One region of the Megasphaera jansseni genome, then DNA from elsewhere that is predicted to be linked to it. Evidence: riboswitches for the same ligand, from Rfam matches in the RefSeq annotation. Region 1 holds a riboswitch; each other region holds the start of a gene.

Region 1 (10,034 bases):
GCGGGAAATGTTCAGTTCCTCCCCGATTTCGCTCAGGGACAGGTCCATGTCGAAATACATTTCCATGCAGCGCCGTTGTTTCTCCGTAAGCAAAGGCCCGTATAAATCGAGGAGCCGTCCCTTGCGGACTACATCTTCAAGCATGGCTTCACCGCCTTTCAAACAGCGTACTTTGGTATTATAACGGAAACCGCCACGTCTGTCAAGTATTTTTACTTGTCAGAGTTCGTAGGGGCCGCCCAAAGGGCGGCCCGCAGGCCGTGCCTCGTGGATGCTTTAAATTTCGTCCCGTTTGCTAAAAACTACAAACTGCAAACTACCAACTATTACGGTACGATGGATACGCGGACGTCGTAGAAGGTGCTGCCGGCGCCTTCATCGGTCAGGCGCTGGGATGTGAGGACATTGATGGAAGCCCCCTGCCCTTTGACGCGTTCCCGCCACCAGACGCCTTCGCTGACGACCTGGCCCGGCACGGTCCGGTCGGAAATGACGACGGTGAAATCGGCCCGGCCCCGTTCATTGGCCAAGGTCACGGTCTGGCCGTCGCACAGGCTGTAGCGGGCCGCATCATCAGGATGGACGAAGAGGTCCATGGTGTGGGATGCCGTCAGTTCATCCCGTTCGTTAAAGGACGAATCGAGGATGCGCATATCCGGCCCGTTGACCAAGGCCAGGGGGCCGTCGTCTGCTGTAAGGGGCAGATAGTCCGGCAGGGCCGGCGTCAAGGCCGCATTGTAGATTTCGATTTTCCCCGACGGCGTCCCGAACCGGGTCTGGTAATCCGCCGGCATGGGCAGCGGCGTCGGCAGGCCCTGACGGAGGCGCTCCTGGTCGACGGGCAACGGCCACTTAGTCGTCGACACTGCCAGGGCTTCGACGAGGTCCCGTTCCGACTGGTCATAGAAGGCGTCCCGTATGCCCATGGCATGGGCCAGGTCACAGGCGACACGCCAGTTGGAGCGGCTCTGGCCGACGGGCGGGATGGCAGCATAGCCGCACTGGATCGTATAATTTCCATAAGAATAATAGGCGTCGTCGTGCTCCAGGGAGGTCGTCGCCGGCAGGATGATGTCGGCATAACGGGCTGTGTCGGTCATAAAGCGTTCGTGGACGACGGTGAATAAATCGTCCCGCCTGAGGCCTTTCAGGACCTGGTTCTGATCCGGCGCCGTACAGGCCGGATTGGACGAATAGACAAAGAGGCTGCGGATGCGGTCGTCTTCCGTCAGGGCCTGGCCGATACAGCACATGTTGACAACGCGCCGGCCCGGCTGCTTCCAGGCGGAATGGGTGACGATTTCTTTATCATAGGCTTTCGACGCCGACGCCGAAGTCAAGAGGCCTGCCCCCTGCTTTCCCCAGGCGCCGACGACGGCCGGCAGGCAGGTAATGAGGCGCGTCGTCATGGCGCCGTTGCGGTAGCGGGACTGGCCGCTGCCGAGGCGGATAAAAGGCGCCCGGGCCCGGCCATAAGCATGGGCCAGTCCGACGACAGCCGCTGCCGGCACACCGGTGATGCGCTGCGTTTCTGCTGGCGTATACTTGGACAGGACCGTTTTCTTCAAGGCATCCCAGCCGACGACGTTCCGGGCCAAGAAGGCTTCATCAGCCAGGCCGTCGCGGTCGAGGACGTGCATCATGCCCAGGGCCAGGGCGCCGTCCGTACCGGGGCGGACGGCGATGAAGTGGTCGGCCAGGTCGGCCGTCTTATGGCGATACGTATCGATGCACCAGACGACAGCCCCTTTGGCCCGGGCCGCTTCGACATCGTGGCGGAAGTGGATATTCGTAGCCAGCATGTGGATGCTCCAGAGGAAGATGCAGTCGCTGTCCTGCGCTTCCTGCGGCGCCGTCGGCATGGTACTTCCCATGACAGCCTTGAAGCCCCGCCCCTTGGCCAGAGCGCAGATGGTCCGGTCCAGTTCAGAAGCGCCCAGACGGTAAAAGAACCCGTGCAGGGCGTCGTGCTGGATGATGCCCATGGTACCGGCATAGGAATAAGGCAGGATAGCTTCGGCACCGGTGTCAGCGATGATGGCTTTCCATTCCTTGGCGATGTCAGACAACGCCTGTTCCCAGGAAATGGGCGTAAACTGGCCGCTCCCCTTGGGGCCGGTCCGCTTCAGCGGCGTCGTCAGGCGGCGCGGCGAATGGACAGTCCGTTCATAATGGGCCATCTTCGGGCACAGCGTCCCGCGTGTAAAAGGATGGGAGGCGTCGCCGGCGACGGATACGACGCGGCCGTCCTCAACAGACACGACGAGCCCGCAGGCATCGGGACAGTCATAAGGGCAGACAGATGTGTAGGTTTTCATGGTATCACCTCTTGTTTCGTGGAAAAAAGGAGCTGTCGCATCGCGACAGCTCCTTTTAAGCAGTTAGCAGTTAGGGGTTAGCAGTTAGCAGTTAGCAGATGGCATAACCCTTCGTGCGACAGCGCCTTTTCTTGTAGGGGCGCCACGTGGGGCGCCCGCTCTGGGATATGTACGATTTCCTTTTTCTTCCCAAGGGAAGCGCTTAGTGATGGAACAGGCGCAGGCTGGTCATGGCCATGGCGATGTTGTATTTATCGCACGTTTCGATGACGTTGTCGTCGCGGATGGAGCCGCCGGCCTGGGCGATGTAGTCGACGCCGCTGCGATGGGCCCGTTCGATGTTGTCGCCAAAGGGGAAGAAGGCATCACTGCCCAGGGCTACGCCGTGGAGCTGGGTAATCCAGGCTTTCTTTTCTTCCCGTGTGAGCGGTTCCGGTTTTTCTGTGAACAAGTCCTGCCAGATGCCGTCAGCCAGGACGTCTTCATCGTCATCGGAGATATAGACATCGATGGCGTTGTCGCGGTTCGGGCGGCGGACATCGTCGCGGAAGGGCAGGTTCAGGACCTTCGGATTCTGGCGGAGCCACCAGATATCGGCCTTGTTGCCGGCCAGGCGCGTGCAGTGGACGCGGGACTGCTGGCCTGCGCCGACGCCGATGGTCATGCCGTCTTTGACGTAGCAGACCGAGTTGGACTGGGTATATTTCAAGGTAATGAGGGCAATCATCAGATCGCGCTGGGCCGCTGCCGGGATATTTTTGTTCTTCGTCGGGATATTCTTGAAGAGGTCCGTCGTGATTTTGGCTTCGTTGCGTTCCTGTTCAAAGGTGACGCCATAGACTTCTTTCGATTCGACGAGGCGCGGCTTGTAGTCCGGGTTGATCTGGAGGACGCAGTAGTTCCCCTTCTTCTTGGTCTTTAAAATAGCCAGGGCTTCGTCACTGTAGCCCGGAGCGATGACGCCGTCCGAGACTTCCCGTTTGAGGAGCGTTGCCGTTTCGACATCGCAGACGTCAGACAGGGCGACGAAATCGCCGTACGAGCTCATGCGGTCGGCACCGCGGGCACAGGCATAGGCCGAAGCCAGGGGCGATAATTTCAGGTCATCGACCCAGTATATCTTTTTCAGGGTATCACTCATGTCCGTAGCGACGGCGGCCCCAGCCGGGCTGACGTGCTTGAAGGAAGCCGCTGCCGGAAGGCCTGTGGCTTCTTTCAATTCTTTGACCAGCTGATAGCTGTTGAAGGCGTCGAGCAAATTAATATAACCGGGGCGGCCGTTGAGGACCGTAAAGGGCAGGTCGCTGCCATCTTTCATATAAACCCGGGCCGACGACTGGTTGGGATTGCAGCCGTATTTTAATTGCAGTTCTTTCATGGTGATTCCTCCTGAATAGTTAAGCAAAAATAAAAAAATACCGACACTTCTGGAACGTTTCGCCCAGACGGTCGGCTCGTATGAATCATGCTCCCCGTGGTAACTCCACTTCCGTCAGTCACATGTTTCAGATTTATTATACCGTCCGCAGACGGGAGATGTCAAGAAAAAGGGCCGCCCTTCGGACGGTCCCTTTTTCTGTAGGGGCGCCACGTGGGGCGCCCCTACAGGATGATGTGATTTCCATTTCCCATTCGGTTTACTGGGAGAAACATCCAAATTCCGAACGGGGCGCCCACGTGCGCCCCCTACAGTGCCACGAGCCACTATCCTGCCTGTTGTTCAAAGATGTCCTGGGCCAGGCCCATGGGTTCATCGCGGAAGAGGCGTTCGTCCATGGTCTTCAGGTCTTCGGCGATATGCGGTACGAATTCCATCTGATTGAGGATGTCCTTCTGCAGATCTACGCCCGGTGCGATTTCCGTGAGGACTAAGCCCTTATCGGTGAGGACAAAGACGCAGCGTTCGGTGATGAACATGACCTGCTGATTGTGTTTGTGGGCATATTCAGCACTGAAGGTGATCTGGCCGACCTTATCGATGAACTTCTGGACAGCGCCTTCATGAGTGATGACCAGTTTGCCATCCCGGATTTCTTCGCGCAGGCCTTTGGCCGTGAAAGTGCCGCAGAAGACGACTTTATGCGTGTTCTGGGTGATGTTGATGAAACCGCCGCAGCCGGCGATGCGGTCTTTGAACTTGCTGACGTTGACGTCGCCTTTGGTGTTACATTCTGCCATGCCCAGGAAAGCCATATCCAGGCCGCCGCCGTCGTAAAAGTCGAACTGGTACGGATGGTCGACGATGGCATCGGCGTTAGCCGAACCGCCAAAGTCGGCGCCACTGGCCGGTACACCGCCGATCGGCCCGGCTTCGACGGTCAGGGTCAGCTGGTCGCCGATACCTTCTTCATTGGCTACGCTGGAGACGCCTTCCGGGATCCCGATACCCAGGTTGACGACGGCATTGGGCACGAGTTCCATCGCAGCCCGGCGGGCGATGACCTTGCGGGCATTGAGTTCCATCGGCGGAATCTGGGACAGAGGCATACGCATTTCACCGGTATAGGCCGGGTTCTGGACCTGGCGGACCTTGGACAAGACGATATAGTCGACGTCGATGCCCGGCAGGACGACGTGTTTCGGCGGAATCGTCCGGTTTTCAGCCAGTGTTTCGACCTGGACGATGACCATGCCGCCGCTGGCTTTGGCTGCCAGGGCCATGGGCAGGAGTTCCATACGGACTTCTTCGTTATCCGTCGATACGTTGCCGTTCAAGTCGGCGCAGGTCCCGTGGACGATAGCGACATCAATCGGGAACGGTTTGTACCACAGGTATTCTTCGCCATCCAGTTCCTTGACTTCGACCAGGTCTTCCTTCGTGATGCTGTTCAGTTTCCCGCCTTCGATACGGGGATCGACGAAAGTATTGAGACCGACGCGGGTGAAGAGCCCCGGTTTGCGGCCGGCGATGCTGCGGAACCACTGAGCCATCGTACCCTGCGGCAGGTTGTAGCCTTCGACCTTGTTGTCCATGACCAGTTTCCCCAGTTTGGGAGCCAGGTTGTAATGACCGGCAATGACCCGTTTCAGCATGCCTTCATGGGCGAAATGGCTGGCACCTTTGCTCACACCGTCACCGATGCCGGCCGTATGGACCAGTGTCAGCTGCTGCGGATATCCTGTCTTGGTAAAGCGGTCTTCCAGGGCCTGCAATACTTCTTCCGGCAATGCACACTGTGCAAAACCACAAACGGCGATAGTCGAACGATCTTTAATAAGCGATGCTGCATTTTCTGCTGTAATCAGTTTTGCCATGATGACTCCCTCCTTATAGATTTCCTTGCTTGACTTTGATGAGCTCTTTTTCTTCTCATCTTCTGGCTTTAGTATAACCCCTTTTGTCCTTGAAAAATACGCACAAAGCCGTGACAGAAAATGAAAAAGTTGCCTGGAGATGACAAACGTGACAAGGTCTTTCCTTGAAGGTGTCCCATCCAGGCTATATAATGAATATAAGGAATATATACGTATTCAATTTTACAATCGAAGGAGTCTTACTTATGAATCCTTATGCAGAAGTCCTCAAGCAGCTGCTGCAATATACGGAAACAAAATATACGACCTTATCCCAGGCCATCGACTATGACATGTCCTATATCAGCAAATGGGTCAACGGCGCCCGTCTGCCGGCTTCGCGCCATGCCGACCGCATCCACGAGGACATGGCCCGCTTCTTTGCTGGCATCGCCCAGAAACAGCACCAGGAAGCCGACCTGAAGCGCATCTTCTCCTTTGCCGACGATGGCCAGGACCTGGCTTTCCACCTCTACGACCTGCTAAGCCGGGCCTACCGCCAGGCCCAGGCCAAGACGGGGAAAAGCGAAAGCCGCGATCAGGCCATCCATTTCTACGCCGGCCGCGCCGACTGCCACACGGCCCTGCGCCAGCTGCTCCACCAATACCTGGAAGGCCTCCAGTCCCAGGGGATGCTGGTCATGACCGGCCAGTTCCACGTCCTCGACCAGAACGGCATCTGGCAGCTCCTGGAAGAATGTCACAACGACCGCTGGTCCTGCGATGTCCACTTAGGCCTGAAAATGGATGTCTTCGCCGACCATATGCCCCAGGCCGCCAGCAGCCTCTATCAATGCCTGGACCACTTGTTGACCTATAACTTCACGATGCATGAAATCGACCATGAATCGTACCGCAACATCATCGTCCTCAAAGACGCTTTTGCCTACCTCTATTACGTCGACGGCGACGACTACATCGACATGTGCCTGACCATTACCGACCCGGTCCAGGTCCGGGAGATCTACAAGAAGTGCTGCGCCTACATGATGGTCCAGCCCGTCCTCATGGAGCCCCGCCAGTCCCTGGGCATGGAAAAATTCGGCTACCGCGACATTTTCTTTACGTCCAACAACTACCTCTTCTTCCTGACCAACGGCCTGGAATTCCTCCTCCCCGACGAGGTCTATACGTCATTGTGCCAGCTCATCGACGAAGGGAAATATCCCAATGCCACCAAGGAATGGGTCCGGCGCATCCAGTACATCTGGTACCGTATCATCGAGCAGGGGCGCATGAAGATCATCATGCCCAAGAATTCCATCATCCGCTATCTGGAAACGGGCTGTTTCTACCTGACCGACATGAACTATCAGATGACGCCAGACGAAAGAAAGGCCCAGCTCAACCTCATCGTCGAAAAGATGAAGCAGAACTCGGCCATTACTTACGGGATCCTCCTCCCGGCATCGGGAGAAAGCAGTTATACGAATTTTTCCAATCTCGCCTTTTACGGCAATTATACATCGGCCTTCTTCAAGAAGAATACTCATCATATCCTCCCCCAGACCAAGCCCATCTACCTGCTCAACAATTCCCAGCTCATTTCCTGCATGCACGAGTTCTTCGACGGATTGAGCCGGTCGCCCCATTACAAAGGGTTTTCGGCCGAAAATGTCGAAGCCCTGCGGGGCCTCATCACGCCGCTCATGACGGTCCTGACCGAAGAGAACGGCGACGCCTAGTTGTCCGGCTTTTCCGGCTGGGAAATGCTGCGGACGGTGATCTTGAGGATTTCCACGGACATGCCCGTCGTGTATTCCACTTCCTGCTGGATATCCCGGCGGATGTGGCTCATGAGCTTCTTGATGTGCTGGCCGTAGGCAATGGTCAGGGACAGGATGATGGCCAGGCCATTGCGCGTCGAGTTGTAATTGATGGCCACCCGCAGGCGGTTGACCTTGGTGACGCCCGGACTCTTTTTCAGGGCATGGCGCACCAGCGCTTCCAGGACATCGTTGGAAAAGGTCAATTTCCCATAATAGCTGAAGACGGGCCGGACGACGGACCGTTCAAAGGGCGATATCTTCTTGCCGTTGCGACCGTAAAAGAAGGACCGGATCGGGTCCAGGAGGTAGCCCTGGAAATGGGGCTTCAGTTCCATCGTCGGCACGGGGATGATGTGCTTGCCCTCTTTGATGCGGATGGCCCGGGCCTTGGCGATTTCCGACGGGCACGACACGTCTTCGATGCGGATGAACTGCGATGCTTCCGGCAGCTGCAGGGACTCGCAGATGCGGTGGATCATGTGCTTCGACGTGCCCAGGATGAGCAATTTATCGGGATGGATCTTTTCCAGCGCCGCCCGCATGGCCGCTGCATCTTCAGGCTTGTTGAAAATAGCCCGTCGCACGGCTTTCAAGCGGTTCGTCTCTTCCTTAGCCGACCGGCCGGCGACGATGCGGTTGTGGTCGATGAGCAGGCCATCGTCGATGATGGCCTGGATATCGTGGTCATAGGCGACGACCAGGGCGTGGTGGCTCTTGCCGGTGCCGCTGGCGCCAATAAAGCCAAAAACTTCCATGCGTCTCACCTGCTTTTCCTAAGCCTTTTCCTCAACATGATCCAATAGGGCCTTTACCGCCTTGGCATCGACCGTAAAGACGCCGACCTTTTCCGGGAAACGGCCTGTCGTGCCATGGAAATCCGAGCCGCCGCTGACGTACCAGTGACGCTGCCGGGCCAGTTCCAGGAATTCGTCATAGCGGCCGCGGTTCTTGGGATGATAGACTTCGACGCCGTCAAAGTCATGAGCCAGTACCTGGCCCAGCGTCCGCTTGAGCAGGCCCGGATGAGCCAGTATGGCCGTACCACCGGCCTGGCGGATGAGGGCTGCGCAGTCGTCGATGCTGCGGCGGTGATAGGGGACGTAAGCCGGACCGCCGCGATAGAGCAGTTTATCGAAGACGGTCTTGACGTCCGGGAAATAACCTTTGGCCACGAGCAGACGGGCAATATGAGGCCGGCCGACGGTCCCGCCCTGGCGCAGCGTCGCTTCGATGCCGCTGCGGTCGATATCATAGCCTAAGCTGCGGCAGCGGTCGACGATTTCCAGGGCCCTGTTGAAACGCCGTTCCTTAAACTGCGCGCAGTAGTCCTGCAATCCCTGGTTCTGGGTATCGATGCCGTATCCCAGGATATGGACGTCTTCGCCATCACATTCCGAGCTGATTTCAATGGCCGGGATGACGCGGATGCCAGGAGCGAAGCGATGGCTGCCGTTATAGGCCGCTACCGTATCGTGGTCGGAAATGGCCATGACGCTGAGCCCGGCAGCGACGGCCATCTGGGTCAGCTGTTCCGGTGTATATACACCATCAGAACAATTCGTATGCATGTGTAAGTCAACGATCATTGGACGCCACGCCTCCCTGCAATAAATGAAGAATGGACTTGATGCCGACGCCGGTCGCCCCGATGAGGCCCGTTTCGTCGGCTTTTTCATTGAATGCCGGGCCGGCGATGTCCAAGTGGATCCACGGCGTGCCATCGTGGACGAACTGCTTGAGGAAGAGGCCTGCCGTGATGGCACCCGCTTCGGGGCCGCCGACATTCTTCAAATCGGCGACGTCGCTTTCCAACAGCTTTTCATATTCTTCATCAGCCGGCAGCTGCCATATCTTTTCGTGGACTTCCGTCGCGGCGCTGAAGAAGCGGTTCATCCATTCCTGGTCGTTGCCGATCATGCCGGTCCGCACCGTCCCCAGGGCCGTCACGCAGGCACCGGTCAAGGTCGCCAGATCGATGAGGCGCGTCGCCCCCTTTTCCTGGGCATAGGTCAGGGCATCGGCCAGGATGAGCCGCCCTTCGGCATCCGTATTCTTGACTTCGACGGTCTTGCCGTTATACATGGTCAGGATGTCGTCGACGTGATAGGCCATGCCGGACGGGATGTTTTCGACCAGCGGGATGACGGCCAGGACGTTGACAGGGTATTTGAGAAGCATCAGGGCCCGCATGACGCCGACGGCCGCCGCTGCCCCGGCCATGTCGTCCTTCATGAATTCCAGGTTGGCATGGCTCTTGAGGGACAGGCCGCCGCTGTCATAGGTGACGCCCTTGCCGACGATGCCCAGGACTTCGCGGCTGTTGGGATCGCCCTGATAGGCAATGGACAGGAGCTGGGGCGGATTCATGCTGCCCTTGCCGACGGCGACGATGCCGCCCATATGGCGCTTTTCCAGGGTCCATTTATTGAGGTTCTCGATGAGGATGTTGTCGCTTTTGAGCATGCCCCCGACGATATCGGCGAATTTGCGCGGCGTCAAATCATTGGACGGCATATTGACCAGGTCCCGCGCCGCGTAGATGCCTTCATAGATGGACGTATACATATAACACATGGAGTTGAATTCCTTAGGCCGCAGGCTGTGGGTCAGGATGTTGATATTCTGAATCGTCCGGCTCTTGGCTTTGCGTTTA
Region 2 (10,034 bases), on a different contig from region 1:
CTCGAGCAAGCTGATCCAGCGTCCGATAAGGGCGACGGGATGCAGTTTCGTATGGGGATCGCCGATGATGAAATCTACGATAAAAGCGGTGAGTACAGTAATCATTGTATTCCTTCTTCCATAATCTGCCGCAGGCGTTTCATGTCCAGAGACTCCCGGACAATCCGGGCCAGGCGGTCGTATTTCTCTTCTTTTTCCTGCCGATAGTGCAGCGTCACCGGCAGTGGCTGCCAACCCTTGCGGATCCGCAGGGCGTTGAGGAACTGGCGGCGGAATCCGTCATTATCAAAAATGCCGTGGATATAAGTTCCCCAGGCCAGACCATCCTTCCTGGCAGCACCGGCCAGGCTCTCACAGGGCTCTCCGGAACGGCTGGTGACGACGAAAGGATACGTATCGCTGCCATCCCGTTCGGTCCGGCCCATGTGGATCTCATAGCCGGTCAGATTGGGGACAGACAAAAGATGGCCTAAGAAAGGCAGGTTCCGGCAATCGGCACTAATTTGAGAGGTCAGTTTCCGGGAAACGAACGTCGTCGTCACGCCCAGGAGATGCAGCCCTTCGACACGGCCCAAATCAGATTCCGTCTTTTCCGGGTCACAGATGGCATCACCCATCATCTGATAGCCGCCACAAATACCGATGACAGCCTTTCCTTGGCCGATGAAAGACTGTAAAGCCCGGCCCCATCCCTGTTCCAGGAGAAAACACAGATCTTCTGTCGTATTCTTGCTGCCCGGCAGGATGACGGCATCGGCCCCGGCCAGGTCGCGGGGATGGCGGGCATAGTACAAGGCGACGTCGTCTTCCCGGGCCAGGCTGTCGAAATCGGTAAAGTTAGAAATCTTAGGTACCTGGACGACGGCAATGGATACCTTATCGCCATCCGGGCGCTGTTCCCTGTCATCGAGGGATACGGAATCTTCTTCATCGATGCCCAAGTCATCGACATAGGGCACGACGCCCAGGACGGGTTTGCCTGTCTTTTTTTCTAAAAAGTCGATGGCCGGCGTGAACAGCGATACGTCGCCGCGGAATTTATTGATGACCAGGCCTTTGACCAGGTCCCGTTCGTCCGGGTCGAGCAGTTCCAGCGTACCGACTAAGGCAGCCAGCGAACCGCCGCGGTCGATATCAGCTACTAAGAGTACCGGCGCGCCGAGGTATTTGGCAACGCGCATGTTGACGATATCGTGGTCTTTCAGGTTGATTTCTGCCGGACTGCCCGCCCCTTCGATGACCAGCGTATCGTAAGCCTTATCCAGTTCTCCCAGGGCCCGTTTGACGGCGTCGAAGGCCTGGAGCGCATAGCCTTTATGATACTCCCGGGCCGACATATTACCTACAGGCCGGCCATCGATAATGACCTGCGAGCAGGCATTGCCTGTAGGCTTCAACAAGACGGGATTCATGGCCACCATAGGCAGCAGACCGGCAGCTTCGGCCTGGGCGACCTGGGCCCGTCCCATTTCCCGGCCATCAGCAGTGACATAGGAATTCAAGGCCATATTCTGTGCCTTGAAAGGTACGACCCGTTTCCCATCTTGTAAGAAAATGCGGCATAAAGCCGTCGTAATGATGCTCTTGCCGACATGGGAACTCGTCCCCTGCAGCATGATATATTCTGCCAACCAGCCTTCCTCCTCACGATTACATTCTATTGCAATGGTTTTATTATATCTTGTCTGACGGAAAATGCAATAGAAAAAGGAGCTGTCGCATCGCGACAGCTCCTTTCAAGTTGTTAGTGGCTAGTTGTTAGTTGTTAGCGGATGGGTTTAAATTTAAAGCTTTTCTCTGAAAACTACAAACTCTGTGCTACAAACTATAAAGTAAACGGGGCATCACATGATGACAGAAACCTTCGTGCGACAGCCCCTACAGTAAATCATTAACCATGTAATTCTTTATCCAGTTCTTCCAGGCGTTCGATGCGTTTTTCTGTCGGCGGATGGGTACTGAAGAGGTTCGCGATGGCACTGCCGGCACCGGCGAAGGGATTGATGATGCACATGTGAGCCGTCGCCTTGGTCGCACCGGGCAGCGCATAGTGATGAGCGTAGTTATCGATTTTCGCCAAGGCTCTGGCCAGGGCGATGGGATCGTCGATCATACGTCCCCCTTCTTCATCGGCCATATATTCCCGTGTCCGGGAAATGCCGAGCTGGATGACAGACGCAGCCAGCGGAGCTACGATAGCCGTAACCAAGAGGGCTATGGGATTGCCGTCGCCGTCGTCATCGCGGCCGCCGCCGAAGATGGCAGCCCACTGGGCGATGTTGGCAATCATACCGATGGCGCTGGCAAAGCAGGCCACGATGGTGCTGATGAGGATATCCCGGTGCAGGACATGACTCATTTCGTGGGCCAGGACACCGCGGATTTCATCTTCGTCGAGAAGGTCCAGGATCCCTGCCGTCGCAGCAACGGCTGCATGAGACGGACTGCGGCCGGTAGCAAAGGCATTCGGCACTTCCGTCGGGATGATGTAGACCCGGGGCATGGGCAGATCCGCCCGCTGGGCCAGGTCGGCGACGATGCGGTACAGATAGTGGTCTTCGCCAACTTCCTGTGCCCGATAGGCTTTCAGGACCATGGTATCACTGAACCAGTAGGAAAAGAAGTTCATCGCCGTAGCGATGAGGAACATGACCATGACGCCGCTGCGGCCGCCGATGAGGCCGCCGATGGCCATGAGGATGCCCGCCAGGGCCGTCATGAGAAATACGGTTTTGACGCGATTCATAAAATCAACTCCTATCAAGAAGCTAAAAGTCAAAAGGTAAAATTCGTTACACTCACATTATATACGGTCTTATGTTCGTTGTCAATATGGTTGTCAATAAAAGGGTTACTTCAATATTTTGTTGTTGTAGCGCCGGATATAGACGATATATTGCCCTTTCGCATCTTTCTGGCCGTCAAAGGCGACGGTAATCGACACGTCATCCTGGGTCCATTCGACTTCTTTATCGCTCTGTTTGACTGGGAAATTTTCCATATTGGAATAAATCGTCGCTACCAGGCGGGAATAAATGCTCTTGGCCGTCGCCTTATCAGTCGTCTTGAAGTAATTGTCGAAAGCCAGGACCTTTCCCTTGGCCGACGTATCGGCAGAAAAGATTTCGATGCCTTCCGTGACGGATACGTTCTTGACGACAGACGTCCGTTCTGCCCGTTCCGTGAAGGATACGGTGCTTCCATAGAAGGTCCAGTCAGGCAGGATAGAGAAATTAGCATCGAAATCGGCCCGCGGCATGCCGAGATAGACTGTCTGATACGCCGTAAGCGGGCTTTCCGCGATTTCATCGACAGACTGGTTGTAGTCAAAAGCACCGGCCGGAACCGTCAAAGCTGCCCACAACAAAGCCGCTGCCATTATTTTTTTACAGGTCATAAGAATTCCTCCTTTATAGGAACGGTGTCAAAATCAAGCTGAACAAGGCGAAGACCAGCCGCTGCAAGGGAATAAGGATATACGTGAAAAAAGGCGTCATCATCAGGGCGATGAGAATGAGGAAGCTGTAGCGTTCGAGACTGGCCAACTTATAATTCCACGACGTCGGCAAAAAGCACATGAGGACCCGTGAGCCATCCAGCGGCGGCAGGGGAATCATGTTGAAGATGGCAAAGTTGACATTGTACAAGACGATGAGATGCAAGACCATGGGCAGGGCCGTCGTCGTAAAGAGATGGAGCTTGACAAAGACGACTTCGATGACCAGGGTGATGAAGGCCGTGATCAGATTGGACACCGGCCCGGCCAGGGCCACGCATATCTCCCCTTTCCGCCAATTCCGGAAATTGCCGACTTGTATCGTGACCGGCTTGGCCCAGCCGAACTGGGCGACCAGCAGCATAATCAAACCTACCGGGTCGATATGGGCTACCGGATTCAACGTCAGCCGCCCCATCAGGCGCGGTGTATCATCACCCATCCAGTCTGCCATTTGGGCGTGGGCATATTCATGAATGACCAGGGCGATGAGCAGGCCGGGAATCCCGGCAATAATAGAAAGTATATTAAAATCAAACATAAAATTCTCCTTTCGTTAATATTTCTATTATACGGTATCCCGAGAAAGATAACAAGATGTGGCTCGTGGCTAGGGGCTAGGGGTTAGGGGTTAGGGGTTGGCCGCTGACTGCAAAAAAAGAGGCTGTCGCACGAAGGTTTCTGCCATCATGTGATGCCCCGTTTACTTTATAGTTTGTAGCACAGAGTTTGTAGTTTGCAGAGAAAATCTTTAAATTTAAAGCCATCTGCTAACCACTAGCCACTAGCTACTAGCCACAAAAAAAGCTTGTCGCACATGCGACAAGCTTTTTTCACCGCTTCCGGTATTCATATTCTACGTTTTGTTCGACGATCGCCGCTTTTTCTTCGATTTCCCGGATTTCATTAATCGTGTTCGTCACGAAGGCTTCATCCTTGATGGATTTCAGGTTGATGCGGACGCTGTAGAAGGCCGAGCGCATAGCTGCTCTGGCGTTCATGGTAGCAATGACGCCGTCAGTGATGACCCAGGCGTTGCCATAGCGGACGACTTGTTCCGCCAGCTGGAGGAGGACGAAAATGTCCTTGCCCAGTTCAAAAGGCGATAGGGCCGCATCCTTGAAGGCCTGCTGGACCTTAGCCGTCCGGTCCGGCATATCCTTGGGCAGGCGGACGGCGCGGATGACGCCATCGAAAGCCGCTGCGTCTTCAGCGATACCGTCGAGGTAGCGCTGGCGCAGACCGTGAGCCTTGTCGCGGATGGACACCATAAGTTTCTCGATTTCATCATAGCCCTTCTTGCCGATGGTCAGGTTGGCGACCATTTCTACAAGCGCTGCTGCCGAAGCAGCGGTCATAGCGGCGATGCCGCCGCCGCCGGGAACGGGTTCCTTAGAAGCCGTGACTTCCAGGAGCCCGTCGAGGGGCATGGATTGGAATTGTGTAAAATCCATCTTAGAACAATCCCGTAATGACGCCGTTTTCGTCGATATCCATGCGGTTGGCAGCCGGCACTTTCGGCAGACCCGGCATAGTCATGATATTGCTCGTCTGGCAGACGATGAAGCCGGCACCGGTGCAGACGCGGACGTCCTTGACCGTGACCTTGAAGCCTTTCGGGGCTCCCAGGAGCGCCGGGTTATCCGACAGGGAGTACTGCGTCTTGGCCACGCAAATCGGCATTTTGTCGAGGCCAAAGGCTTCCAGTTCTTTAATCTGTTTCTGGGCATTGCTTTCAAAGATGACGCCGTCGCCGCCGTAGACTTTCTTGACGATGGTTTCCATTTTTTCAGGAATCGAGGCGTTGACGTCATAGAGGGGTTTGTACGGGGTCTTCGGCTGCTGCAGCAGTTTCAGGACCTTTTCGCCCATTTCGACGCCGCCTTTGCCGCCTTCGGCCCAGCAGTTGTTGAGGGCGACTTCGACGCCGTAATCTTCGCAGAGTTTGCGCAGTGTGGCGATTTCTTCATCCGTATCGCTGATGAATTTATTGATGCCTACGACGACGGGTACGTCGAAGAGACGCATATTTTCGATGTGTTTAGCCAAGTTGGCAAAGCCCTTCTTCAAGGCTTCGACATTTTCTTCCTGCAAGTTCTTCTTGTCGACGCCGCCATGCATCTTCAGGGCACGGACAGTCGCAACGATGACGACAGCATCCGGCTTGATGCCGGCAAAACGGCATTTGATGTCCATGAACTTTTCAGCACCCAGGTCGGCACCGAAACCGGCTTCCGTAACGGCGATGTCCCCCATCTTCATGGCCAGTTTGGTAGCGACGACGGAGTTGCAGCCGTGGGCGATGTTGGCGAAAGGACCGCCATGGACCAGGGCCGGTGTGTGTTCGAGGGTCTGGACCAGGTTCGGCTTGATGGCATCTTTCATGAGGATGGCCATGGCGCCTTCGACGCCGAGCTGGCGAGCCGTGACCAGATTGCCGTCCAAGTCATAGGCCACGGTGATGTCGCCCATGCGTTTCTTGAGGTCCATGAGGTCGCTGGCCAGGCAGAGAGCGGCCATGATTTCCGAAGCGACGGTAATCATGAAGTGGTCTTCCCGCGGGAAACCGCAGACTTTACCGCCCATGCCGACGACGATATTGCGCAGGGCCCGGTCGTTCATGTCCATGACGCGCTTCCAGATGATGCGGCGTACGTCGATGCGCAGGGCATTGCCCTGATGGACGTGGTTGTCGATAGCTGCGGCCAGCAGGTTGTTGGCTGCCGTAATGGCGTGCATATCACCGGTGAAGTGCAGGTTGATATCTTCCATGGGAAGGACCTGGGAATAGCCGCCGCCAGCAGCACCGCCTTTGATGCCGAAGACCGGACCCAGGGACGGTTCGCGCAAGGCGACGACGGCCTTATGGCCCATGTAGTTCAGGGCCTGGGCCAGGCCGATAGTCGTCAAGGTCTTGCCTTCACCAGCCGGTGTCGGCGTGATAGCCGTGACCAGGACCAGTTTCCCGTCTTCATTCTTCGCGAGGCGCTTGATGGCGTCAAAAGAAATCTTCGCTTTATATTTTCCGTAGAGTTCCAAGTCATCATCGGTGAGGCCGACTTGTTTCGCAATGGCCGTAATCGGTTCTAATTTCGTCTGCTGTGCAATTTCGATATCGCTCAATACCTTTGCCATAGTAGTTGTCACTCCTGTTCTTTGCATAAAAAAAGGCCGCTCCGCTGGAAGGTTGCCCAGACGGTCGGCTTCAAGAAATCATGCTCCCCGTGGTAACTCCACTTCCGTCAGTCACATGATTATGGCTTCATTATACAAAAAAAGAACCCTTCGGTCAAGGGTTCTTTTTGTAGGATGTCTTACTGGATCACGCAAGTATCGAGGTGTTCAAAACCGGTGAGCAGGCCTTTCACCTGGACGGCAATCTGCTGGCAGCCGCCTTTTTCTTTGCTTTCGATGTTCAGCGGCATGTTGGGGTCGTGAAGAGACATGCGCAGCAGGGCCCAGCCGTTGGGGAATACGAGACGCACGCCTTCATAAGACGGTTTGGCGATAGTGATGCCCGCTTGAGCCGCCCGTTCTTCGAACTGCTTGAGCACGTCGGCACCATAAGCCTGGACATCATCCGTGCCGGTAATCTTCAGGCGGAATTCGACGCCTTCAGCGGGATGGCCCAGTTTGGCAATGAGGTCGCCGAGCTGTTTGCCTTCCTTCTTGGCTTTCGTCGCAGCGATGAGCAGTTTGACGGCCAGATATGCCCCATCGTCGAGGTAGTAGTTTTCACTCAAGGCGCCGTGCCCGGATGTTTCGATGGCCAGCGGCGAGACCGTACCAGCCTGGTTGAGGCGGATACATTCATCGATGACATTTTTATAGCCCCGCATATAACGGTGATGGACCAGGTGGAGTTCATCCTGGAGGAACGTCGTCAGTTCATCGGATGTGACCGAATCAGTGACGATGGTACTGCCCGGATAATCCGGAGCCAGGATAGCAGCCATCATGGCGATGAGGGCGTTGCGGTTGATTTCTTCCCCATCGGGCAGGACAGCGCTCATGCGGTCTACGTCCGTGTCGAAGATGAGGCCCAGGTCGGCTTGGTTATCGAGGACGGCCTTGCGGATAGAGGCCATGGCGTCGGCATTTTCCGGATTGGGGATGTGGTTCGGGAACATGCCATCCGGTTCCAGGAACTGACTGCCCGTCGTATCGGCGCCGAGTTCAGCCAGGACTTTGGTGGCAAAGAAACCGCCGCTGCCGTTGCCGGCATCGACGACGATATGCATCCCTTCCAGAGGACGGTCGTACATGCCGGAGCAGAGACCGGCGCAGATTTTGCGGCGCAGGTGCAGGGCGTAAAGGTCAATCAGGTCCAGCGAGGCAATCGCTGCCGACGATACGGCCATGGCCGACAGGCCCGAAGCCAGGGTCAATACTTCTTTGACTTCGCTCTTTTCCAGGCCGCCGTCGACGGTAAAGAATTTCAGGCCATTGCGGTTATACGGCAGATGGCTGGCCGTAATCATGATGGAGCCATCCATGTGGGTATCTTCAAAAATAATGGACATGAACATGGCCGGTGTCGAAGCCAGGCCGCAGTCCGTGACGTGGACGCCCTGGCCGAGGAGCCCGCCGAAGACAGCGTCTTTCATCATGCCCGCTGACACGCGGGAATCGTGGCCGACGGCAATGCGCAGGTCACTCGTCTGTTTATGCAGCTTCTTGGCTAAAAACTTGGCAAATCCAGCGGCAATGCGGTTGACCGCTTCCGGGACTAAGGTGACGTCTTCACCGGGGACGCCGGCAACGGCAACGCCGCGGACATCACTGCCATTCTGTAATTTCATCATCGCTTCTGTAGTTATCATGTATGGGTGTTTCCTTTCTTCAATTTGGCGCACAGCGTCCGCCGCTTCTTATCATACTGAAAATCAGGCCAAAAGGCAAGCGTCGACAATGGCTTCTGCCGTCAGGCCATATTTTTTCAGGAGGTCTGCGGCCTTGCCGGATTCACCAAAACAGTCGCCGATGCCGACGTAAGCCTGGCGGGTCGGACAGCGGCGCGACAAGGTTTCCGCAACGGCGCCGCCCAGGCCGCCGATGACGCTGTGTTCTTCGGCTGTAACGACGAAGCCCGTCTTCTTGGCCGCAGCGACGACCAGTTCTTCGTCGAGAGGCTTGATGGCGGCCATGTCGATGACCATGACCTGACGGCCCCGGTCGGCCAGGATGTCGGCTGCTTTCAGTGCTTCCTGGACCATGAGCCCCGTGGCGATGACGGCGGCATCACAGCCGTCGCGCAGGACCGTCCCCTTCCCCCACTGGAAAGGACAGCTGCCCTGGTAGACATCGCCGACCTTGGCCCGGCCCATGCGCACGTAAACCGGACCATCATGGGCGACGGCAGCCCGGATGACGGCTTCCGTTTCGGCGCCATCGGCCGGACAGACGACGGTCATATTCGGCAGGCTGCGCATGATGGCCATGTCTTCGACGGACTGGTGCGTCGCTCCGTCTTCACCGACGCTGAGACCGGCATGGGTGGCACAGATTTTGACGTTGAGCCGCGGCAGGCAGATGGAGTTTCGAATCTGTTCAAAAGCCCGGCCCGTGCCAAAGACAGCAAAGGTACTGGCCAGGGGAATCTTGCCGCAGGCCGCAAAGCCAGCCGCTGTACCCATCATATCCTGTTCAGAAATGCCCATGTCGAAATAGCGTTCTGGTGCCACTTTCTGAAAAGCCATCGACCGCGTCGACGAGCCTAAATCCGCATCGAGGACGACAATCTTCGGATTTTTATACAATTCCGTTTCTAAGAGATGCCCGTAGGCATCGCGTGTTGCCATAGCCATCAGTCTTCGCCCCCTAATTCACGTAACGCCCGTTCACATTCTTCTTTCGTCGGCGCCTTGCCATGCCAGGACACGGCATTTTCCATGAACGATACGCCTTTGCCCTTGATGGTCTGGGCGATGATGGCCGTCGGCTTCCCTTTCACGGCCCGGGCCTGCTGCAATGCAGTGCGGATGGCGTCGTAATCGTGTCCGTCGATTTCCAGGACATGCCAGCGGAAGGCCCGGAACTTGTCGGCAATGGGCATGACGTCCATGACATCTTCATTGGATCCGTCGATCTGCAATCCGTTGTGGTCGATGAACAAGGTCAGGTTATCCAGCTTGTACTGGGCTGCCGACATGGCCGCTTCCCAGATCTGACCCTCTTCGATTTCACCGTCGCCAGCAATGACATAGACCCGCCAGTCTGCCCCGTCCAATTTGGCTGTCATCGCCATGCCATTGGCCGCCGACAAGCCCTGTCCCAGGGATCCCGTCGTCATGTCGATGCCTGGCGTCGTATTCATATCGGGATTGCCCTGGAGCATAGCCCCGCACTGGCGCAGGTGCCACAATTCATCTTCCGGGAAAAAGCCCCGTTCAGCCAGCGTCGCATACAGGGCTGGTACCGTATGGCCCTTGGAGAGGACGAAACGGTCCCGGTCCGGCCAGTGAGGTCGTTTGGGATCGATCCGCATGACATCGAAATACAAGACTTGCAGCATATCGACAATGGACAAAGAGCCACC
Region 3 (10,034 bases), on a different contig from region 1:
CGCGCTCACCGAAACAGCCGACCCGGATTGGTTTCGTAACGGGAAAGAAAATCGGCTGCGCCGTTGAACGCAACCGCTGCCGCCGCCTGATGAAGGAAGTCTATCGTCTGCATCAGTTCGACCTGCGCGACGGGTTCGACCTGGTCCTCATCGGCCGCAGCAGTTTAAAATATGCCGGATACAAGGAAGCAGAACAAAGCATCCTGCAATTATTCCGGCATGCCAGGGTATTGAAAAAGAAGTGATGACACATGAAACGGTGTTTCATAGCCCTTATCCGGTTTTACCAGTTGTTCATATCGCCCCTTCACCGGCCGTGCTGCCGGTTTTATCCGACTTGTTCTGCTTATGCCATCGAGGCCTTGCAGAAGTACGGTGCTGTCAAAGGGAGTTATTTGGCACTAAGGCGCATTTTAAAATGCCATCCCTTTCACAAAGGCGGATATGATCCGGTACCGTAGATCCCTATTTTTACAACTGAACAGGAGTTGAGCGTATTGGGCTTTTTCAGTGGAATAATGGATGTCCTCAGCGGTATTATGACGACATTCATGAATTACTGTTATGCATTTACCCAGAATGTAGGCTATCCGAGCTATGGCGTTGCCATTATCATGCTTACCTTGATCATTAAACTGGTTCTGGCTCCGCTTACGGCCAAACAGATCCGTTCCATGGAAGGCATGCAGACTTTGCAGCCTAAGATTAAAGAATTACAGAAGAAATATAAGGGCAATCAGAAAAAGATGCAGGAAGAAATGACCAAACTGTATCGGGAAATGGGCGTCAACCCCTTGTCGGGCTGCCTGCCGATCCTCATTCAGATGCCATTCCTCATCGCCATTTTCTATGCTCTTCGGGAATATCCCTATGACCCGGCCTTTGAAAGTTTCTTATGGCTTCCCAGCCTGGGCCAGCCGGACCCCACATATATCATGCCGGTGCTGTCGGCTGTTTCGACTTACTTCATCCAGAACCAGATGTCCGGTACGCAGGTAGCGGCTTCGGACGCACAGGCTAAACAGCAGAAAATCATGAAGATCGTCATGCCGTTGTTCATCGGCTGGATCAGCTTGAATTTCCCCAGCGGCCTGGTCATTTACTGGGTTGTTTCTAACGTATTCCAGTGGGCACAGCAGTTCCTCATGACCCACCTCAAGAAAAAAGGAGCACGATCAGAAGCATGAGTACCATCGAAACTACAGGAAAAACGATCGAAGATGCCGTCCGCTCCGGTCTGGTCCGTCTCGGCAGAATGAAAGACGAAGTCGATATCGAAGTATTGGAAGAACCGAAAAGCGGTTTCTTCGGATTCGGCAGCAAGCCGGCCAAAGTGCGCATTACGGAAAAAGAAGGCGTGCCGACGGTCCCGACCCTGGAAAGCCAGCCGGCGGAAGAGGAAACGGTATCTCCGGCAGCGGCTGAACCGGCTGCTGAAGCCGTTGATGCAGCCGTTGATGCAGCTGAAGAAGCGGCTCCTAAGGTAGAATCAGAACCGGCTGAAGCAGAAAAGGCCGATGATTTTACGGCCGAAGAAGCGGCCGCCAAGGCCAAGGCCTTTCTCCAGGAAGTGCTCAAGAACATGGGCATCGACGTCGTCATCGAAAAGATGATCAAGTCCGATAAAGTCCTGCTCCACTTGCACGGCAAGAACCTGGGCATCCTCATCGGCAAGCATGGCCAGACACTGGATGCCCTCCAGTACCTGACTAACCTGACGACGAATCAGGGCGAAACGACGCGCCATTTCATCATGCTCGATGTCGAAAATTACCGCCATCGCCGGGAAGAAACGCTGAAACAGCTGGCTATCCGTCTGGCGAACCGCGTCAAGAAGAACGGCGACCGCGTCGTCCTGGAACCGATGAACGGTTATGAACGCAAAATCATCCATGTGACCTTGCAGAACGACCCGCAGGTCCGCACGGAAAGCGAAGGCCAGGATCCATACCGCCACGTCGTCATCTATTATCAAGAATAGTTTGTAATACAGAGTTTGTAGTTTGCAGAGAAAACCTTCAAATTTAAAGCCATCCGCTAACAACTAACTGCTAGCCACTAACAACTTTAAAGGGCTTGTCGTCGTGCGACAAGCCTTTTCGAGTATTAACTTTGTAGTTTTTAGGCTATGAAAGGAGTATTGCTATATGTACGATACGACCGATACGATTGCTGCCATTGCTACCCCGCTGGGGGAAAGCGGCATCGGCGTCATCCGTATCAGCGGCAGCCACGCCTATGACGTAGGCGATGCCATTTTCCGCAGCCCTTCGGGAAAGCCCCTGGCCCAGCGCCGGGACCGTTCCATCCAGCATGGCCTCGTCGTCGCCGATGACGGCCGTCCTGTCGATGAAGTGCTCATGCTCATTATGAAGGGGCCGCACTCCTATACGGCGGAAGACGTACTGGAAATCCAGTGCCACGGCGGCCGCAAGGCATTAGAAGAAATACTCGGCCTGGTCTTGTCTCACGGGGCCCGCATGGCCAATCCCGGAGAATTTACACAGCGGGCCTTCGTCAATGGCCGCATCGATCTGGCCCAGGCCGAAGCCGTCATGGATGTCATCCAGGCCAAGAGCCGCCAGGGCCTGACCAGTGCCGTCAATCAGCTTGAAGGGCGGTTGTCTAAGGTCATCGGTGCCATGCGCCATGATTTGACGGACTTCATTACCCGTCTGGAAGTCATGATCGACTATCCGGAAGAAGATCTGGAAGATATTACCGTTCCCGATGTAGCCGGAGCCATCCGCAAACAGCTGACGGCCCTGGACGATATGCTGGAGGCTTCTCACGACGGCCGCATCATCCGCGACGGCGTCATGGCCGCCATTGCCGGTACGCCGAACGCTGGCAAGTCGAGCCTGCTCAACCGTCTGCTCCAGGAAGACCGGGCTATCGTCACCGACGTGCCGGGGACGACGCGGGACGTCCTGGAAGAATGGATTTCCCTCAAAGGCGTTCCGGTCTGCCTCGTCGATACGGCAGGCATCCGGGAAACGGACGATACGGTCGAAAAAATCGGCGTTACCAAGGCCAAAGCCTACATGGATAAAGCCGATATCATCCTGGTCGTCATCGACTGCTCCCGGCCCTTGTCTGATGAAGACAGAGCCATCCTGGAAGACACGAAGGACAAGAATGTCCTGGTCATCCTCAACAAGACGGACCTCGTGCCCGTCATTACGGAAAAAGACCTGGAAGGGTATGGTCATCCCGTCCTCTCCTTGTCGGCCGGGACAGGCGACGGCCTGGATGCCTTGAAAGATAAATTGTTATCCCTGGCCTTGTCCCATGCCGATACGGCAGACAGTGCCCTGCTCACCAACACGCGCCACATCGAACTGGTGCGCCAGAGCCGGGAAGCCCTGCAGCGGGCCCTCGATTCCATCGAAGCCGGCATGCCCGTCGACTGTGCCGTCGTTGACCTGCGCGAAGCCTGGGAGCTTTTGGGCTCGATTACCGGCGATACCGTCCACGACGATATGGTCGAAGAAATTTTCAGCCGATTCTGTTTAGGTAAATAAAGAGGTGGAACCATGTTTGTAGTCGATACATACGATGTCATCGTCATCGGTGCCGGCCATGCCGGCTGTGAAGCAGCCCTGGCCAGTGCCCGCCTGGGCGCCAAGACCCTGATGGCGACGCTGAACTTAGATAATATTGCCCTCATGCCCTGCAATCCCGCTGTCGGCGGACCGGGGAAGAGCCATCTCGTCCGGGAAATCGACGCCCTCGGCGGCGAAATGGGCATCAATACGGATAAGACATGCCTCCAGATGCGCATGCTCAATACCGGCAAAGGGCCGGCTGTCTATTCCCTCCGGGCCCAGTCCGACAAGAAGATGTACCAGATGGCCATGACCAAGACCCTGGAAAACCAGGACCACCTCGACGTCAAGCAGCTCATGATCACGGACCTCCTCGTCGAAGACGGCGCCGTCACCGGCGTCAAGACGGAGCTGGACGAAGTCTATAAAGCCAAGTGCGTCATCCTGGCGACGGGGACTTATCTTAAAGGGAAAATCATCATCGGTACCTGCACGTATTCAGGCGGACCTATCGGCCAGCGGTCGGCGGAAGACTTGTCCGGGTCGCTCATCAAGGCCGGCCTCAAACTCATGCGCTTCAAGACCGGTACGCCGGCCCGCGTCGACCGCCGCACTCTGCGGACCGATGAAATGGCCAAACAGGAAGGCGACAAAGACGGCCATGCCTTTTCCTTCCTGTCGGAACGGAAAGACCGCAATAAAGAATGCTGCTGGTTGACCTTTACCAATGAAGAAACGCATAAGATCATCCGCGACAATCTCGACCGGGCGCCGATGTGTAACGGCATCATCACCGGCATCGGGCCGCGCTACTGCCCGTCCATCGAATCGAAAATCGTCCGCTTTGCCGATAAGAAGCGGCACCAGCTCTTCATCGAACCGGAAGGCGAATCGACGGAAGAAATGTACGTCCAGGGCATGAGTACCAGTATGCCGGCTGACGTCCAGTATGCCTTCCTGCGCACCATCCCGGGGCTGGAAGATGTCAAGATCATGCGGCCAGGCTATGCCATCGAATACGACTGCCTGGATCCGACGCAGCTCACGCCGTGGCTGGAAACGAAGAAGATTTCCGGTCTCTTTTCAGCCGGCCAGGCCAACGGGACCAGCGGTTACGAAGAAGCGGCCGCCCAGGGTCTCATGGCCGGCATCAACGCGGCCTTGAAGATCCAGGGGAAGGAGCCGTTCATCCTGACCCGTTCTGAAGCCTATATCGGCGTCCTCATCGATGACCTGGTCACCAAGGGCACGAATGAACCGTACCGTATCATGACCAGCCGCAGCGAATACCGGCTCATCCTGCGTCAGGACAATGCCGACCTGCGCCTGACCCAGAAGGGCTATGACCTGGGCCTGGTCACGCAGGAACGGTATGACCGCTTCACGGCCAAGAAAAAGGCCATCGAACAGGGCATCGCCGCCCTCCAGGCCATTTCCGTCACGCCGTCCAAGGCCAATCTGGAAAAACTGGAACGCCTGGGCACAGCGCCCATCCATACGGCCATCACGGCCTACGACCTCCTGCGCCGCAACGATGTCGACTACGAGGCCTTGCGGACGGTCTTCGACCTGCCGGAACTGGCCGCTGATGTAGAAGAAGAAATCGAAATCATGATCAAATACGAAGGCTATATCAGCCGTCAGATGGAACAGGTCGAAAAGATGAACCGCCTGGAACAGAAGAAGATGCCCGCTGATATCGTCTATGCCGATATCGACACCCTGTCGGCCGAAGCCCGGCAGAAACTCGATGAAATCCGGCCCTTGTCCTTAGGCCAGGCCAGCCGTATTTCCGGCGTTTCACCGGCCGATATCACGGCCCTGCTCATCGTACTGGAACAGCACAGCCGGGAGGAAAAAAATCATGTTTCGCAGTGAATTAGAACAGGCCCTGAAGGCCATGGACCTCAGCGTGTCGGACAACCAGCTTGGCCAGTTCTGCACTTTTAATGAAAGGCTGGTAGAAACGAACAAGGTCATGAACCTGACGGCGATTACCGACCCGAAAGGCGTTGCCATCAAGCACATGGCCGACAGCCTGTCCTGTTACGACCCGGCTTATTTCAAAGACGGAGCTTCTGTCCTCGATCTGGGGACGGGTGCCGGTTTTCCCGGCCTGCCTTTGCTCATCTACCGGCCAGACCTGAAAGTGACTTTCTTCGATTCCCTGCAAAAGCGCCTGACTTTCCTGGAAAATACGGTCCGCGAGTTAGGTCTGACGGCGTCGTTCCTCCATGGAAGGGCGGAAGAGATGGCTCATAAGCCGGAATACCGCAGCGCTTTCGACATCGTCACCAGCCGGGCCGTCGCCCGCCTGAATATCCTGGCCGAATGGGCTCTGCCTTATGTGAAGATCGGGGGTTATTTCATTTCCCTCAAAGGGGCCCAGTATGAAGAAGAACTGGCTGAAGGCGAAAAGGCCCTGCAGATCCTGGGCGGCAAAGTCGCCGAAGTCCGGCCTGTCCGCCTGCCAGGGCTCGATGACGTCCGCGCCGTCCTCTACATCGAGAAAGTGAAGGACAGCCCGAAGAAATATCCCCGCAAGCCTAAGATGGCTGCGAAAAATCCCTTATAAGAGAAAGAAGTGTACGCCATGTCTTTGAAAAAAATCTTATGTCTGGCTGCAGCCGCCTGTCTGACCGTGTCGGCTGCCGTCTTTGCCGATACGCCACAGCCGCCTGAAATCAGCGCTCATGCCGCCTATGTCATGGATGCCGATACGGGGGACACGCTCTATGCCAAAAATGCCGATGACCGGGCTTATCCGGGCAGTACGACGAAAATCATGACCGGTCTCCTCGGCGTCGAATTAGGCAAGGCCCAGGGCAAAATGGACCAGCCCCTCAACATTACCAGCGACGTCTACAACATCGAAAGCGACGCGTCTGTCCTGGGAATCGATCCTGGCGATCAGATCACCCTGCGCCATGCCCTGACGGGTATGATGACCGTATCCGGCTGTGATGCGGCCATTGCCGTGGCAGAAACGGTTACGCCGACCCAGGCTGATTTTGTTGCCAAGATGAATGAAAAAGCCGCCGCCCTGGGCTGCACGAATACCCACTTTGCCAATCCCCATGGCCTGCCGGACAGCAATCACTATTCGACGGCCCGCGATATGGCCGTCATCGCGGCCTATGGCATGAAAATGCCGGAATTCCGCGATATGGTCAGCCACAGTGAATACGACATGCCCTATATCAACGGCGGGTCCAAGCACTGCACGACGACGAACTACTTCCTGACCAGCGGCTTTCCCGGTGCCAATGGCATCAAGACCGGCACGACCAATGCCGGCGGCCCCTGCCTGGTCGCTTCGGCTACTCAGGATGGCCGGACGGTCATCGCCTCCATCATGAATTCGGATGACCGCTTCGGCGATGCCCAGAAATTGATGAGCTATGGTTTTTCCGTCCTGAAACCGGTAGAACCGGCAGAAAACGTCTATATTCTGCGCCAGGCACCGGCAGGCCAGACCTTGTCGGATATCAAGGAAAAACAGGCCCAGGCAGCCGAACTGGCAGCAAAGCAGAAGCAGGATGCAGCTACGGCTGCCGCTTCTACGGCAACGGCCAAAGCCTCTGCCAAAACGGCTACAGCCGTAAAGACGACGACTGCCAAAACCACAGCGAAAGCCGCTGCCAAAGCCAATACGGCTGAGGCCAGTAAGCCGGCTGTCTCCAGCAAGACTTACGTTCCCTTTTCGCTGGCTGCCTAAAAATGGATATTGACAATCGCCGGCCCTGTCCGTATAATTAAGTGCATCAGCAGATTCGTACAGGACTGACGGAATCAAGTGGAATAACCACGTGAACTGTACGGAGCTTTTCATGCCGACCGTCTGGGCAAGAGTATGCTACATATTCTTGAGTCAGGCGGCCGGTATTTTTTTTCGCCAGCCTGGCTCCTCACAAGGAGTGTTGTCTAATGAAACGAAATCGCTGGCTCATCGCCCTATCTGCTATGGGGCTCCACCTCTGTATCGGCAGTGTCTACGCCTGGAGCGTCCTCACCAAGCCCATCATGGAATCCATGGGATTCACCCTCAAGGAAACGACGTGGACCTTTTCCCTGGCCATCCTCTTCCTCGGCTTGTCGGCAGGATTTTTGGGCAGTTTTGTCCAGAAAATCGGTCCCCGCAAGTCCGGCCTCTTATCCATGACCTGCTTCGTCACTGCCATGTTCGGTACGGCTGCGGCTCTCTATGCCCACAGCCTGCCCATGCTCTACTCTTTCTACGGCGTCATCGGCGGCGTCGGCCTGGGGACGGGTTATATCACACCGGTGTCGACACTGGTCAAATGGTTCCCGGAAAACCGGGGCTTTGCGACGGGCCTGGCTATTATGGGCTTTGGCTTTGCCAGTCTCATTGCCGGTCCGGCCATGCAGCTGCTGGTCCAGCACTTTGGCTTGGTGGCTAACTTCATCATCCTCGGCTGTGTCTATATGGTCGTCATGACGGCATCGTCGCTCTACCTGGCTCCGCCTGCAGCCGGAGACGTCCCGGTCAAGGCGGAAAAAGCATCTTCTGTCGAATACGCCGACGCCCAGCCGCAGTTCACCGTCCGCCGGGCCATGAAGACCTGGCAGTTCTACGCCATCTGGTGGCTCTTCTTCACCAACATCACCTGCGGCATCGCCCTGTTGTCCGTTGCTTCGCCGATGGCCCAGGATGTCGTCGGCATGTCGCCGATGGCGGCAGCTTCCATGGTCGGTATCATCGGCCTCATGAACGGCGCCGGCCGCATTGCCTGGGCGACCATATCCGATTACATCGGCCGTTCGGCTACGTATGTCCTCTTTTTTGCCATCGAAATCCTGGCCTTCTGGCAGCTGGCCCGCGTTACCAGCGCCTTTAGTTTCCAGGTCCTGGTCCTGCTCATCATTTCCTGCTATGGCGGCGGCTTCTCGTGCATGCCGGCCTATCTCAGCGACCTCTTCGGCACGAAATACCTCAGTGCCATCCATGGCCGCATCCTCACGGCCTGGGGCGCTGCCGGCGTCGCCGGTCCCCTGGTCCTGTCGCTCATCAAAGAAAATACCAATAGTTATGCCGTTACCCTGTACTTCTTCGTCGGCGCCTTCACTGTCGCCCTGGCCCTGATGCTCTTCCTCAAATACCGCACCCGCCACGGCATCGCCTGCGTCGCAGAAGCACGGGGATGATCGTTCATCGTAGGTCGTAGGTCGTTCGTCGTAGGGGACGCTCTTTAACCTCTCAGACCGCCTTCGGCGGCCAGCTCCCCTATAAAGGGAGCCTTGGGCGGCCTGCGGGGCTGTCTCACGAAGGTTTCTGCCATCATGTGCCGTCCTTTTTTTGTGGTTTGTAGTACGGAGTTTATAGTTTGCATAGAGAATTTTAAATTTAAAGCCATCTGCTAACCACTAACGGCTAGCCACTAACCACTTAAAGGGGGTGTCGCGCTTGCGACACCCCCTTTACATATGTGAATAAAATCACTTAATGAGTTGGATGCATAGATGAATGAAAATGATTGCTTTTTAATTATAATGATTGAAATTGATTGAAAATGATTGAACATAACGGTATAATGTGGCCAAAGGAGGATAAAGGGAAGTGATACGATGTTGACAGAGGAAAGACATGAAAAAATCATGCGTCTTGTCAATACGAGTGGGGCCGTTTCGGTTCAGGACTTAGTGAGTTTTCTGAACATTTCCGAATCGACGGTCCGCCGGGATTTACTTACGCTGGACCGGGAAGGCCGCCTGCGCCGCGTCCATGGCGGTGCTACGACGCTGCGCGACGATTCTTCATATGAAGCGGATATGGAAAATTTACAGGACAAGTATTCCATTCATATGAGCGAGAAGCGCCGCATTGCCCAGTATGCGGCCAGCCTGATCAAGAAAGATGATTTCGTCTATCTCGACGCCGGTTCGACGACGGAACAGATGGCCGATTTCCTGGCCGGTTCCGAAGCGACTTTCGTGACCAACAGCATTCCGCTGGCCCAGAAACTGGGGCGCAGCGGCAGCCGCGTCTACATCCTGCCCGGACGGGTCAAAGGCGATACGGAAGCCATTGTCGGCAGTGATATGCGGGATATGATTGGCCGCTATCATTTCACCAAGGGATTTTTTGGAGCCAATGGGATCGCTCCCCATTCCGGCTGTACGACGCCGGATGACGAAGAAGCTGTCTGTAAGCGCGCTGCCGTAGGCCAGTGCCTGGACCGCTTCGTCCTGGCCGATTCCAGCAAATTCGGTTTATCTTCGCACATTACATTTGCAGACTTATCAATGGTTACCCTGATTACGGCCAAAGATGAAGAACACATCGATTATCGGCCGTATCAGCAGATTACGGAGGTGCATATCCTGTGATTTATACAGTTACGTTCAATCCATCGTTAGACTATGTCGTCCACATGAAGACCTTTACGGCCGGTGACATCAACCGGGCGGAACAGGAAATGATCTATCCCGGCGGCAAAGGCATCAACGTGTCCCTGGTCCTGGGAA

The links. A riboswitch is a leader RNA that binds a small molecule or an ion and turns the genes downstream of it on or off. The one in region 1 is predicted to bind ZMP and ZTP.
Region 2: linked by a shared signal. The riboswitch ahead of ACE418_RS02225 (formate--tetrahydrofolate ligase) and the one ahead of ACE418_RS00980 (phosphoribosylaminoimidazolecarboxamide formyltransferase) in region 1 are both predicted to bind ZMP and ZTP.
Region 3: linked by a shared signal. The riboswitch ahead of ACE418_RS11355 (L-lactate MFS transporter) and the one ahead of ACE418_RS00980 (phosphoribosylaminoimidazolecarboxamide formyltransferase) in region 1 are both predicted to bind ZMP and ZTP.

What each region holds. Positions count from the first base shown of each region.
Region 1 is NZ_JBHYRR010000002.1:40,208-50,241, forward strand. Features, by position in the region: gene ylxM (YlxM family DNA-binding protein) at 1-144, opposite strand, end outside; gene ACE418_RS00975 (molybdopterin-containing oxidoreductase family protein) at 327-2,318, opposite strand; gene ACE418_RS00980 (phosphoribosylaminoimidazolecarboxamide formyltransferase) at 2,521-3,696, opposite strand; ZMP/ZTP riboswitch at 3,751-3,828, opposite strand; gene ACE418_RS00985 (acyl CoA:acetate/3-ketoacid CoA transferase) at 4,023-5,573, opposite strand; gene ACE418_RS00990 (hypothetical protein) at 5,819-7,297, shown strand; gene ACE418_RS00995 (Asp23/Gls24 family envelope stress response protein) at 7,294-8,136, opposite strand; gene ACE418_RS01000 (PHP domain-containing protein) at 8,155-8,967, opposite strand; gene ACE418_RS01005 (leucyl aminopeptidase) at 8,957-10,034, opposite strand, start outside.
Region 2 is NZ_JBHYRR010000003.1:112,119-122,152, forward strand. Features, by position in the region: gene cbiB (adenosylcobinamide-phosphate synthase CbiB) at 1-105, opposite strand, end outside; gene ACE418_RS02200 (cobyric acid synthase) at 102-1,631, opposite strand; gene htpX (zinc metalloprotease HtpX) at 1,892-2,746, opposite strand; gene ACE418_RS02210 (hypothetical protein) at 2,852-3,397, opposite strand; gene ACE418_RS02215 (site-2 protease family protein) at 3,411-4,037, opposite strand; gene ACE418_RS02220 (cyclodeaminase/cyclohydrolase family protein) at 4,330-4,950, opposite strand; gene ACE418_RS02225 (formate--tetrahydrofolate ligase) at 4,952-6,631, opposite strand; ZMP/ZTP riboswitch at 6,679-6,756, opposite strand; gene ACE418_RS02230 (phosphohexomutase domain-containing protein) at 6,811-8,319, opposite strand; gene ACE418_RS02235 (transketolase family protein) at 8,383-9,303, opposite strand; gene ACE418_RS02240 (transketolase) at 9,303-10,034, opposite strand, start outside.
Region 3 is NZ_JBHYRR010000033.1:4,834-14,867, reverse strand. Features, by position in the region: gene rnpA (ribonuclease P protein component) at 1-245, shown strand, start outside; gene yidD (membrane protein insertion efficiency factor YidD) at 252-461, shown strand; gene ACE418_RS11385 (YidC/Oxa1 family membrane protein insertase) at 519-1,187, shown strand; gene jag (RNA-binding cell elongation regulator Jag/EloR) at 1,184-1,981, shown strand; gene mnmE (tRNA uridine-5-carboxymethylaminomethyl(34) synthesis GTPase MnmE) at 2,148-3,524, shown strand; gene mnmG (tRNA uridine-5-carboxymethylaminomethyl(34) synthesis enzyme MnmG) at 3,537-5,426, shown strand; gene rsmG (16S rRNA (guanine(527)-N(7))-methyltransferase RsmG) at 5,413-6,123, shown strand; gene ACE418_RS11360 (D-alanyl-D-alanine carboxypeptidase family protein) at 6,142-7,266, shown strand; ZMP/ZTP riboswitch at 7,318-7,402, shown strand; gene ACE418_RS11355 (L-lactate MFS transporter) at 7,476-8,714, shown strand; gene ACE418_RS11350 (DeoR/GlpR family DNA-binding transcription regulator) at 9,165-9,896, shown strand; gene pfkB (1-phosphofructokinase) at 9,893-10,034, shown strand, end outside.